Regions from separate parts of the Herminiimonas sp. Marseille-P9896 genome, predicted to be linked through region 3. Evidence: riboswitches for the same ligand, from Rfam matches in the RefSeq annotation. Region 3 holds a riboswitch; each other region holds the start of a gene.
The links. Region 3 has a riboswitch for thiamine pyrophosphate ahead of H7U06_RS06505 (cytosine permease). Riboswitches for the same ligand answer to the same signal wherever they lie in the genome.

Region 1 (4,287 bases), on a different contig from region 3:
TCGTCAACTACGGCTTCCTGCCAAGTACACATCTGGCGCTGATGCATCCACGTCAGCCTAAGAAAACCTGGAATGCCGAAACCCAGCGCAAGGCGGCTGACGTACTGGCCTTCGTGCGTGAGCGCGGTGTGGTTCATCCACGCGAGGTCGAACAACATTTCGCGCACGGACGTGTGCAAAACTATTGGGGTGGCTCCAGCAATGCCAGCACGCAATTGCTGGATGGTATGCATTACCGCGGGCTGTTGCGGGTGAAGCGACGCGATAGTGGTACACGTGTCTACGAAGTGGCGACGCATCCACCTGCGGATGATAGCCCCACGGCCGGTGCACTACGTGCGGCCGCCCTGCTCGAATTGATACTGCGCAAATACGCGCCATTGCCAGCCGCCAGCCTGACTTACCTGGCGCGCTTGCTAGGCTACGGAGCACCCCATCTGGCGGCGCAGACGCAAGCAGCACTGCGACTGGCACGTGAGCATCTGGCCAGCTGTCGTATTGATGGCACCACCTGGTACTGGCCAGTCGATGAAAACCCTCGTTCACGTCGCTATGCTGTCGACGATAGTGTGCGATTACTCGCACCTTTTGATCCGGTGGTCTGGGATCGGCGTCGCTTCGCCTTGCTCTGGGACTGGACCTACAAATTCGAAGCCTATACGCCGCCAGCCCGACGCCAGTACGGTTACTACGCGTTGCCCATGCTCTGGCGTGATCAGGTCATAGGCTGGGCGAATGTGTCGGCGCGTGATGGCCAACCGGAAGCTACATTCGGCTATGCGGCAGGTCCAGCACCCAAAGCGGCCGCTTTCCGCAATGCATTGGAGGAAGAGCTACATCGTATGGAACTCTTCCTTAGTCCACGTTGATGCCTTCGTGCTGCAACGTACAGCAGTTTCTCCCAGGATGCGCTAAGGTAGTCGTCTATGCATGTGTAGTGGCAGGAGTGCGATCATGAACAAGGCATTTGTAAAAGAAACGAATGACGACGATGCGGTATCGCCAATGCCGGAGATGCCGGTCGGCGTCAGGAACTACATCACGCCCGATGGTTATCAAGCACTGCAAACAGAATTGCAGCATTTGCTGGATGTCGCACGACCTGCGGCTTTACAGGCAGACGCTGAAAGTGCCGATATGGAATCCGCGCCGGAAGCATCGCTACGCGAAATTGATACACGCATCCATTACTTGCAGACTCGCCTGGAAACGGCAGAGATAGTCGATGCCAGTGTGCATGCAGATGGCGACCAGATATTCTTTGGTGCAACGGTGGAATACGACAATGCCGCAGGCGAGCGGCATCGGGTGACTATAGTGGGCCTGGATGAGCTGGATCCGGCGCAAGGGCGAATCAGCTGGTTATCACCACTCGCGCAAAGCCTGCTGGGTGCGCACGAAGGCAATGCGGTATCGTTAGAGACACCAGCCGGTGACGAAGAGTTGCAAGTGTTGACAGTACGTTATCCGCGCAGCAGTTGAACGTGTGTTGTTGCACGTTGTCCTATAGTTAAGCGCACTATCTACCATCGCAAGGAGTCTCACATGACAGAGCACAGTTCCAAAGCGAAACCGGCAGTTGCAGGTAAACCGTCCGACGTAACAATGCATACACATGACGAAGAGCTGCTGGACGATGCATTGGAGGCGACCTTTCCTGCCAGTGATCCGGTGGCAGAAATGCCGCATGACAGCGAACCGTCCAAGCAGGAAAAAGCGAAGGACGAATTGCTTGATACCGCATTGGACCTGAGCTTCCCTGCCAGCGATCCCATCTCTGTAACCTCCGGTATTACGCGTATCCGCCAGGGCACATCGGCGATCACCAAAAAGGTCAAATAAGCCGTATCAGCTGTTGACGATCCGGCGGGCAGGCCCCGCCGTTTTGTTGACCTCGGTTAAGATCGGCGAAATTTGCGGCAACTTGCAGCAAAAATGCCATTCCGTCCGCTTCTTCTTTCGTGTTACCATTCGGCCACGCTAGGGGTCCTGAAGAGTTAAACGTCTTCGGGTGAGATAAAACCCTCCGTACCTGACCTGGATAATGCCAGCGTAGGGAAGCGCAAAGTCCACGCAATTTCTTTGTCCATTCCTTCGCGCGCATTGGTTTTTCTAACGCGATTGATTGAACAAAACATGTCTGCACCACATTCCCGTCGTTCCCTGATTGCCCTGGCTGTTGCCCAAGCCTGTGCGTTTGCGCCTGTCGCCATGGCAGAGTCTGCTGAAAACGTCTTGCCCGAAGTGGTCGTCACTTCCGAATCGGCACCTGACGGTATCGCACGCAATGCCAGCGTTGGCGGTTTCACGGAAACACCTTTGTTGCAGACACCCGCATCCATTAGCGTCATCACTGCTGAACAGATGCAGGAACGCAGCATACGTACCGCAACCGATGCGGTGAAATACGATGCCAGCGTACAGAACTCCTATAACGCGGTCGGTCTGTCCGACTGGTTCGCGATCCGCGGCTTCACGCTGGACATGGGCTCGAACTATCGCAAGGACGGCATGGTCATCCTCGCGCATTCCGCGATCCCGATGGAAAACAAGGAGCGTCTGGAAATCCTGAAGGGCCTGGCTGGCATGCAAGCAGGTATCGCCTCGGCTGGCGGTATCCTCAATTACGTAACCAAACGCCCTACCGACACACCGGTGCGGTCGGCTACCTTTGAAGTGCGTGAGCGCGGCACGATATACAGCGCGATTGATCTCGGCGGTCGTTCCGACGACAAGCGTTTTGGCTATCGCATCAATGCCGCTGCCGAAGACATCAAATCGTATGTAAAAGGTTCAAACGGTGACCGTCGTTTCGTCTCCGGTTCCTTCGACTGGCGCATCAGCCCACGTGCCTTGCTGCAAGTGGATATGGATTACCAGCATAAGTCGCAGCTGACGGTGCCGGGCTTCCAGTTGCTCGGTCCTGAGCAGCGCATACCGACCGGCGTCAGTGGCAAGACTATGTTGAACAACCAGACCTGGAGTTTGCCGGTTACTGACGACACCAACAACCTGGGCGTCAAATTTGAGTACGAGTTGAATGACAACTGGCGTACGACTTTGCAGGCTAATAAATTCGAATTGCGTAGGGATGATGCGGTGGCGTTGTCATCCGGCTGTCCGTCGCAAGGCCTCGCATTCGGTTATTGCTCAAACGGCGACTTTGGTTTGTACGACCTGCGCCGTGAGAACGACAAGCGTTCGGTCATGACCACGCAGGCTTTGTTGCAAGGCAAGTTTGCAACAGGTAGCGTGAAGCATGACCTGACCACAGGTGTGTCAACGTTGAATCGTCGGGACAACTTCGCAGATTACTTGTTCACTTCGACCGTCGGCGGTTTGCCGGGCAATATCTATACTTTGCCACAACGTGCTTTGGTGCCGGAGCAAGCCTTGCCGGTCGCGCTGCGTCGCAAGGATGATGAGCGCTCCGTCTTCGTGCAAGATGCAATCGCACTCAACGAGCAATTCAAGGTGATTGCAGGTGTGCGTTATACCAAGTTGAAGCGTGTGCAGTTTGCAGCTGATGGCACAAATATCCGTAATACCGACGAAGGCTTTGTCTTGCCTAACGTTGCGGTGGTGTACAGCCCGAAATCGAATCTTTCTTTCTACGCATCGTATGCACAAGGCCTGGAACCAGGTGGCGAAATCCCGTCGGGTTTGCCTAACCAGGAGTCGGTGCTTGATCCATACAAATCGAAACAGATCGAAGTCGGTGTAAAGGCTGACATCACACCGGATGTCACCGTTTCTGCTGCGCTGTTCCAGATCAAACGTCGCAACGAATATGTAAAAGCATCGGACTTGACCGCGACTGCAACTACTGCAGCGTATGTGGCGGCTGGTGAGCAAATCAATCGTGGTTTGGAGTTCGCATTGCAGGGTCGTGCAACGCGTGACCTGATGTTGGGTGCCAGCTTCACTGCGATGGAAGCAAAGGCAGTGGATACCGGTGATTCCGCGATTGAAGGTAAACGCGTTGGTAACGTGCCTAAGTTCAAATCAGCGGTTTATGCTGACTATGCTTTGCCGCAAATGCCTGCGGTGAAATTGAACGCAACCTGGATCTACTCGACCAGCAAGGTATTTGCACCTAACAGCCAGATTGCTTCGCTGGATAAAAGAGTGGATGGTTACCATGTGTTGAATCTGGGTGCACGTTATGCAACCAAGATCAGCGGTAAGACTACGACCTTCCGTTTTGGCGTGGATAACGTATTCAACAAATTCTATTGGGGTGATTCGGCGAATGCCTTTGGTGGGTATTTGATTCCGGGAGCGCCG
Region 2 (4,287 bases), on a different contig from region 3:
GCGCCTATATGTCCTTTGGCCAGATCAGCGGCATGCGCGGCGATTTTGTAAGTGATGATGCCGTCCTTGACGTCGACCTTGTTCGGCAAGCCCAAATGTTCCTTCGGTGTGACGTAGCACAGCATCGCGGTACCGTACCAGCCGATCTGCGCTGCACCTATGCCCGAGGTGATGTGGTCATAGCCGGGTGCAATATCAGTAGTCAAAGGTCCGAGTGTGTAGAACGGCGCTTCATGACACTGCTCCAGTTGCAGATCCATGTTTTCCTTGATCAAGTGCATAGGTACATGACCCGGACCTTCGATCATGACTTGCACGTCGTGCTTCCATGCTACCTGCGTCAGCTCACCCAGGGTTTTCAGTTCACCGAGTTGTGCTTCATCGTTGGCATCGTAAATGGAACCAGGACGCAAACCATCACCCAGGCTGAAGGACACGTCATACGCTTTCATGATTTCGCAAATGTCTTCGAAATGTTCGTACAGGAAAGACTCCTTGTGATGCGCGAGACACCACTTCGCCATGATGGAGCCACCACGCGACACGATGCCGGTCATGCGCTTCGCGGTCAGTGGCACATAGCGCAGCAAGACACCAGCATGGATGGTGAAGTAATCGACGCCCTGCTCGGCCTGCTCTATCAGCGTGTCGCGGAAGATTTCCCAGGTCAGATCTTCGGCCTTGCCATTTACTTTTTCCAGTGCCTGATAAATCGGCACGGTGCCGATAGGCACAGGTGAGTTGCGGATAATCCATTCACGTGTTTCATGGATATGTTTGCCGGTCGACAGATCCATCACGTTATCGCCGCCCCAACGTATCGCCCAGGTCATTTTTTCGACTTCTTCACCGATGGAAGAAGTGACCGCCGAGTTACCGATGTTCGCGTTGATTTTGACCAGGAAGTTACGGCCTATGATCATAGGTTCGATTTCCGGGTGATTGATGTTGGCCGGAATAATGGCACGACCACGTGCGATTTCACTGCGCACAAATTCGGCAGTGATCTCTTGCGGGATCGCAGCACCGAATGATTGCCCCGGATGCTGACGCCCCATTAACTCGGCCAGCTTTTCACCTTTAGGGCCGGATTTTTTCAGCTCTTCCAGATAGGCGCGACGATTCATGTTTTCACGAATCGCCACGAATTCCATTTCCGGTGTGATGATGCCCTGACGTGCGTAGTGCATTTGCGAGACGTTTTTACCTGCCAATGCGCGACGTGGTTTGCGATGCAGATTGAAACGCAGCTCGGCCAGCTTCGGATCGTTCAGGCGTTCTATGCCGTATTCCGAAGTCGGGCCCGGCAATTCTTCCGTGTCGGCGCGTTCCAGTATCCACGGCAGGCGCGGTGTGTTCAGGCCGGAACGGATATCTATCTTCGCCGCAGGATCGGTGTAGGGACCCGAGGTGTCGTACACATAGATAGGCGGGTTCTTTTCAAAACCGAACGAGGCTGGCGTATCAGACTGCGTAATCTCACGCATAGGCACGCGGATGTCGGGACGCGAACCTTCGATATAAATTTTGCGGGAATTCGGCAGCGGCTGGATCGCTGCTTCGTCTACTGTCGCTGTGGCAGACAGAAATTGGGGATTGGCATTCATTTTGGCTCCTTGGCTAACTACAGTGGCTTGGAGCCAGCTAAGGAGGTTTCGAGGACAGGTAGCGATTCAAAAAGGAGTTGCAGCGAGGACGATGCAATTCAAATCTTGATGCGATACAACTGGTCTTCGTTAGCTTCCCTTCGCTGGCATTATCCAGATCAGGTTCAAGGGTTTTTCTCACCCGGCGGGATGCGGTATGCATCTGCCTAGGACCCCTAGCTTTTTACTTCTACAACGGGTGCAACAAACTACAACGCGAGTCTATGCAATAAAACGACTATGTCAATTGACCCGGATCAAACTTTTACATCTGACATGAATGGCTTGCTTGCCTACCGGAAAACAAACCATTCATGTCAGTTCTGGAAAACGGCAAGCATGCTGTTTTCCAGAAACTGTTACAACTCAGGTATTACTTAACTGTTGCGATGTGCAACAAGTTGGTTGTACCCGATTCACCGAATGGCAAGCCAGCCGAGATAGCGATGTAATCACCCTTCGTGGCAAAACCTTCATGCACGGCGGCCGCCACTGCTTCGCTGACCATGTCATCAACAGACTTAACATCCTGGCCACCAACGATCGAGTGGATACCCCAGACCCATGCCAGACGACGTGCAGTCTTCAGTTCTGGAGTGATGCTCAGGATCGATGTGGTCGGACGTACACGCGCAGCGCTCATGCTGGTGCTACCGGATTTGGTGTATGTCACAGTAGCGACAGCTTTGATCGCAGCGGTGGTGTCACGCAAGGCGTTGCAGATTGCATCTTCCGGCGTTGGACGTGGTGCCACTTGCTGTGCATCCAGCAGTGTGCGGTAGACCGGATCGTTTTCCACTTCCTTGATGATGCTGTCCATCATTTGCACAGCACGAACAGGGTTCTTGCCGCTGGCCGATTCTGCGGACAACATCACGGCATCTGCGCCTTCGTAAATGGCGTTGGCAACGTCCGATGCTTCTGCACGGGTAGGCATAGGCGATTCGGTCATCGATTCCAACATGTGTGTTGCAACGATGGTTGGACGGCCGTATTTACGCGATACACGGATGATTTCTTTTTGAGCGCGCGGCACTTGCGAGATCGGCAGTTCAACACCCAGATCACCACGAGCAACCATGACGGAGTCAGAAGCTTTACAAATCGCATCGATGTCGAGCATTGCTGCTGGTTTTTCGATCTTCGATTGGATCAGAGCGCGGTCGCCGATGATCTTGCGTGCATCTTCGATATCGGAAACTTGTTGCACGAACGACAGAGCTACCCAGTCCACGCCCAACGACAATGCAAATTCCAGATCAACCAGATCTTTCGGTGTCATTGCAGGGATAGGCAGAATTGCGTCTGGTACGTTGACGCCTTTGCGGTTCGAAATCTTGCCGCCTGTAGTCACACGTGTGACGATGCGGTCACCCGAGTTGCTCTCGATCGAAACACGAATTTTGCCGTCATCGAACAACAGGTTTTGACCAGCTTTGACAACTGCAAACAACTCAGGATGTGGCAGGTAAACGCGTGTTGCATCACCTGGCGTCTGATCGCGGTCGAGCACGAATTGCGAACCTTCAGTCAACACCGCGGAATCGCCGTTGAAGGTACCCAGACGAATCTTCGGACCTTGCAGATCACAGAGGATGGCAACTGGACGGCCATATTTGGTTTCCAGGCTACGCACGATTTCGTGACGTGCGCGGTGATCTTCGTGCGAACCATGGCTGAAGTTGAAGCGGAACATGTCCACACCAGCTTCAAACAATGCGCTGATGGTTTCCAGATCACCACTTGCTGGGCCCAGGGTAGCAACGATTTTTGCTTTGCGATTACGTCTCATGACAGATCTTCTTCTTAAATGAAAAATGAAAAATGAATACCGCTATGCCTGGATCACAGACACAGCGGGAAAATAAATTACAAAATCAGGATGGCGCGGAAGTCATTCACGTTGGTACGTGTCGGACCACTGACGATCAGATCGCCGAGTGCGCTGAAGAAACCATAACCATCGTTGTTCTCCAACATGGCTTTGGCATTCAGGCCTTGCTCAGCGGCGCGTGTCCATGAATCAGGCTGATAGATGGCGCCAGCGTTGTCTTCCGAACCATCGATACCATCGGTGTCGCATGCCAATGCATGGATACCAGCGGTACCTTGCAGGGATACTGCCAGGCTCAACAGGAATTCTGCATTGCGGCCGCCACGACCTTTGCCGCGGACGGTAACAGTCGTTTCGCCACCGGACAGGATGACGCATGGTTTCGCAAATGGCTGGCCATACTTAGCGACTTGCTTCGCTAATGCTGCATGTACCATACCAACGTCACGCGACTCACCTTCGAGATCATTGGACAGGATGTAAGGCGTGATGCCGGCAGCGCGTGCTTTAGCCGCAGCGGCTTCCAGCGCATGCTGTGCTGTTGCCATTACATGGTGTTCATTGCGCGCGAAACGCGGGTCACCCGGCTTCGGTGTTTCACCAGCGCCGGATTCGAGATGCTTCAGGATGTTTTCTGGAATATCAATGCCGTACTTTTTCAGGATCGCGAGCGATTCTGCGCAAGTGGTCGGATCTGGCAAGGTAGGACCGCTGGCAATCACACCAGGATCATCACCCGGCACATCGGAGATCAGCAGCGTCACGACACGTGCCGGGGCACATGCCAACGCCAGGCGACCACCCTTG
Region 3 (4,287 bases):
CAAATGTTGAGTTGCCTGCCACCTGGGCAGAGTCCCCATCTGCTACCGCCGAATTGCAACGTGACTGGTGGCGCGGCTTTGGCTCGGATGAATTGTCTGGCCTGATCGATCAGGCGCTGGCCAACAATCCTGATTTGAATATTGCAGCAGAGCGCGTGACGCAGGCCGAGATCACGGCGCGCCTGGCCGGTGCTTCCTTATTTCCGTTGCTGACCGTCAGTGCGAATACCGGCGTCGGTTCCAACAAGCCGGGCGTAACGCCTACCGGCTGGACCAAAACGGAGAACACCGGTGTTGCACTCAGCGTCGCCTATGAAGTCGATGTGTGGGGCAGGGTAGCTGCAGTCGCCAGCGGTGCCAATGCCTCATTGAATGCCAGCCGCTATGATATGGAAACCGTGCGCCTGACGCTGACCACGGGTGTGGCGAATGCCTACTTCCAGACACTGGCCTTGCGCGTGCGCCTGAAGGTGGCGCAAGAGAATCTGGCGATTGCCGAGAAGGTTTATGCGATCGTCGAAGCGCGTTACCGCTATGGCTCGGCCTCGGCCCTCGATATGAGTCGTCAGCGCGGCACGGTGCTGGCGCAACGCAATATCCTGCTGCCTTTGCAGGTGCAGGAGCGGCAGACAGTCAGTGCACTGGCAATACTGCTCGGACGTCAGCCGCAAGCCTTGCAGGTAGCGGCACAGGATTTGAACGCATTGATGGTGCCGGAAGTCAGCCCGGGTTTGCCTTCGACACTGATCACGCGCAGGCCTGACCTGGCAAGTGTGGAAGCGCAACTGTATGCGGCCGATGCGAATGTGGCGGCAGCACGTGCGGCTTTGTTGCCGACGATTTCATTGACCGGTAGTGCAGGGAATTCCAGTGCTGCCTTGCTGGCGCTGGGCAATCCTGCATACGGCGTGGGGCTGACGGCTAGCTTTGTGCAGACCTTGTTTGACGGTAATCGCTTGCGTTTGCAAGTGCAGACCAGCGAATCAGTGCGTCGCCAGTTGGTCGAGAGTTACCGTCGCACCGTTTATGCATCGCTGAAAGAAGTCGATGATGCACTCAGCAACGCCAGCCGCAACCTGGCGCAGGAGCAGGCACAAATCGAAATCAGGAAAGAAGCGCGGCGTGCATTGCAATTATCTGAATTGCGCTATCGCGAAGGTGCGGATGATTTGAATACGCTGCTGGATGCGCAGCGTACCTTGTTCTCGGCTGATGACCAGTTGGCGCAGCTGCGTTTGTTGCGCCTGACTGGCACTACCGATGTCTTTAAATCACTGGGTGGTGGCTGGAGCAGGACGCCAGCGCAGTAAGCTGATATGCGAAATAAAAACGGCTGCCAGGGAAACCGGGCAGCCGTTTTTTGTTTAATTTATGCAGATTGCAATGCGGGGCGGCGCGCGATGCGATAAATACTGCCCAGCAGCAGCGTAATCGCCAGTGCGGGCAAGGCCGAGCCGACTACCGGCCACATCATAGGGCATAGATGGAATGCGGCAATGCCGACCAGCCAGATCGCGACCGGCACTACGTTCACACCTTTATCCGTGGCTTCGCCCTTCAATGCCAATTGCGAAATCACCACGCCGAACAAAGGCACAAACACCGAGCTCAGGGTCAGCAGGAATGGTTCGAGGCCATGCATGGGCAGGAACAGCGCGCAGGCAGTTGCAACCAGTGCGAGCGTGATGCCCCAGAAACGTATCGTGAATTTGCCGTGCAGGAAGTTCAGCGAGACCGAGCCGGAATACACGTCACCGTAAGCATTATCCATTTCATCGATCAGGATCAGGCCGAGTGCAATCAGGCCGCCTTGTGCCAGCAGCAGGGTGGTCATCAGGTCGGCACCTGGATTGGAAGTGCTGACGATCAGTACGCCCAAAGCGTGGCACCAGATATTTGCCACCGCGAAGCCGAGCCAGGTGCCACGGAATGTTGTGGCACCCGCCTTGCCGTAGCGCGCGAAGTCAGCCACCAGCGGCAGCCATGACACCGGCATCGCCATCACCAGGTCTATGCCGGCCAGCGTACTCATCGAGCCGTCACCGGCGCGGTGCCAGATTGCATCGAAGCCCTGTGCCTGTGCTTTCAAGGCGAATTGGTAGGTCAGCCAGATCAGCGACAGGATCACCAGCGGCAAGCCGAAGCGACCAACGAACCAGCGCACCAGGCCTATCATCGAACCGGTCGCGAGGCCCACCAGCAGCAAGCCCCAGAACAAGGCAGTGACATACGGCAGCCAGATCGTATCGAGGCCGGTGATGTCCTTGATCAATGCCGTCGTGCCGTCGCGCATGACGACCAGCTCGAATGCGCTCCAGCCTATCAGTTGCACTACGTTCAGGACCACCGGCAATTTGGCGAATGAAGTGCCCAGCGTCTGACACATCAGCACCGGGCTAGACAGGCCGCGTTCAAAACCGATATAGGCGACCAGCGCCAGCAAGGCAGCGCCGAGCACAGAGCCGACGATGATGGCGAACAGTGCGGTCTGTGTGCCAAGTGCAGTGCCAAGGAAAGCGCCGATTTGCATGACCAGCAGGCCGACACCGAGACTGAACCAGAGCGCGGCATGATCGCGGAAGGAAAACACGCGTTCGCTGGCAGGAATGGGAGTGAAAGCGGCATTGCTGCTGGCCGCAGGAGCGTTAGGTAAAGCCATCATGGTCTTTCAAAAAATAGATGGCAGGTCAGCGGATTCGATGCCGCGGCAGCGGCGATGGATTATGTGCTTTCCTGCGCGAGGATTACCTCAATCAGGTTCAACGGGTATCTCTCACCCACGCTATGCGCAGGACCCCGAGCCAAGTTTTCAGACAGGTCGCTACTTTGAGCCAAAAACCGTTTATAGGCAAGCCTCTGCGGGTAGCTGACCGGATTAGTGACGGTCAGGACAAGTCCGACTTGTGCAACTTATAAGTGATTCCGGTGACCAAGCAGGCGAAAAAGCAGAAAAGACTCCAAAAAACTGAACGACCCGGACTCCATAATATTTTTTCACAAAACGGCAGAACTGCCGAAGTCAGGAGGTGACGATTTCATTTGAACAGGTTTCATTTTTTTATTCTTTAATGAAAGGTTCTATTTCTATGTTTTTCCCGCGTACTGTAGTTGTATCTATGCTTGCTTTCGCTTTTGCTGGTCACGTTTATGCCAAGTCTGAAAAGTCTGAAGTGTGTCACGCCACTTCCGAAAAACAGATCGCTTCCTTGTTCGATCGCTGGAACGCCACGCTGCAAACCGGTGATCCGCAAAAAGTGGTCGCCAACTACGCCAGCAAATCCATACTGCTGCCGACTTTGTCGAACAAGCCGCGCCTGACGGCCGAAGAAAAAATTGATTACTTCAAACACTTCATGGAGCACAAGCCGGTCGGCACCATCAACAGCCGCACGATAGAGGTGAACTGCAATAGCGCCAGCGATTCCGGCTTGTATACCTTCAAGTTTGATGATGGCTCGGAAGTGAAGGCGCGTTATACCTACACGTACAAATGGGATGGCCGTGCATGGCTGATCTCCAGCCATCACTCATCTGCGATGCCGGAGAAAAACTAAAACGCTGTTGGAAAATGCCTGGCTTGGAGGTGCGGTGTTTGCGTACTTGGCTGCGCTTGATGCACAGCTATAAACCACAGGCCTAAAAAAGAAATGTCGGGTCGCACAATAAAACTTTGGAGGGGGAGCGACCCGACGAAAAAGGTTGATACTGTATAAAAACACAGTATAACATCGGCGTCGGCAAAAATCAAAAGCGCACATCAAGTCTGTTAAATATTTTCAGCCTTGTTGTACGAAAGATGAATAAAACTTGTCTCCATGATAAAGTTTGTGCGGTGCAATATTGCCCGTCTTCATTTTTATCCCTATGTCTGTTTCCCCGCATCAATTCCGCATCGGTTTAGCCACTAGTCGTACCCATCAGGATGCCCCGAATTCCGTCTTGGCCCGTTTGCTCAATGGCAGCCGTGTCGCGATCGAACAGCATTTGCAGCCGCAACTGATCGTCGTCGGACGCACATTGGATGCGATGGATCATCTGGGCCTGCTGAAGAATTACCCGCACATAGAACGCTTTCCATATGGTCGTCACGGCGGCTTGATGAAGCTGGTGTCACGCGTGGTGGATACCGATCCGACGCGTAGACTGGATGCCGTTATGTATTTGATGGACCCGGTGGATCCGTCCTCCATCTTTCCGGAAGCGGTCGCGCTGAAACGCCAATGCGTGATTCACGGCAAACCTTTCCTGTCGACGCTGGCTGGTGCGCAGGAATGGCTGGAGCTGGAA

Region 1: it holds a riboswitch for thiamine pyrophosphate, as region 3 does, so the genes downstream of both, H7U06_RS00975 (TonB-dependent siderophore receptor) here and H7U06_RS06505 (cytosine permease) in region 3, are expected to answer to the same signal.
Region 2: it holds a riboswitch for thiamine pyrophosphate, as region 3 does, so the genes downstream of both, thiC (phosphomethylpyrimidine synthase ThiC) here and H7U06_RS06505 (cytosine permease) in region 3, are expected to answer to the same signal.

Annotation. Positions count from the first base shown of each region.
Region 1 covers NZ_CAJEVT010000001.1:195,380-199,666, reverse strand. Annotated here, with positions in the region: gene H7U06_RS00990 (DNA glycosylase AlkZ-like family protein) at 1-869, shown strand, start outside; gene H7U06_RS00985 (GreA/GreB family elongation factor) at 955-1,482, shown strand; gene H7U06_RS00980 (hypothetical protein) at 1,546-1,842, shown strand; TPP riboswitch at 1,973-2,076, shown strand; gene H7U06_RS00975 (TonB-dependent siderophore receptor) at 2,137-4,287, shown strand, end outside.
Region 2 covers NZ_CAJEVT010000004.1:152,267-156,553, reverse strand. Annotated here, with positions in the region: gene thiC (phosphomethylpyrimidine synthase ThiC) at 1-1,607, opposite strand, end outside; TPP riboswitch at 1,726-1,834, opposite strand; gene pyk (pyruvate kinase) at 2,020-3,438, opposite strand; gene H7U06_RS15370 (glycerate kinase) at 3,516-4,287, opposite strand, start outside.
Region 3 covers NZ_CAJEVT010000002.1:195,192-199,478, forward strand. Annotated here, with positions in the region: gene H7U06_RS06500 (efflux transporter outer membrane subunit) at 1-1,310, shown strand, start outside; gene H7U06_RS06505 (cytosine permease) at 1,370-2,659, opposite strand; TPP riboswitch at 2,714-2,809, opposite strand; gene H7U06_RS06510 (nuclear transport factor 2 family protein) at 3,117-3,554, shown strand; gene H7U06_RS06515 (methylglyoxal synthase) at 3,865-4,287, shown strand, end outside.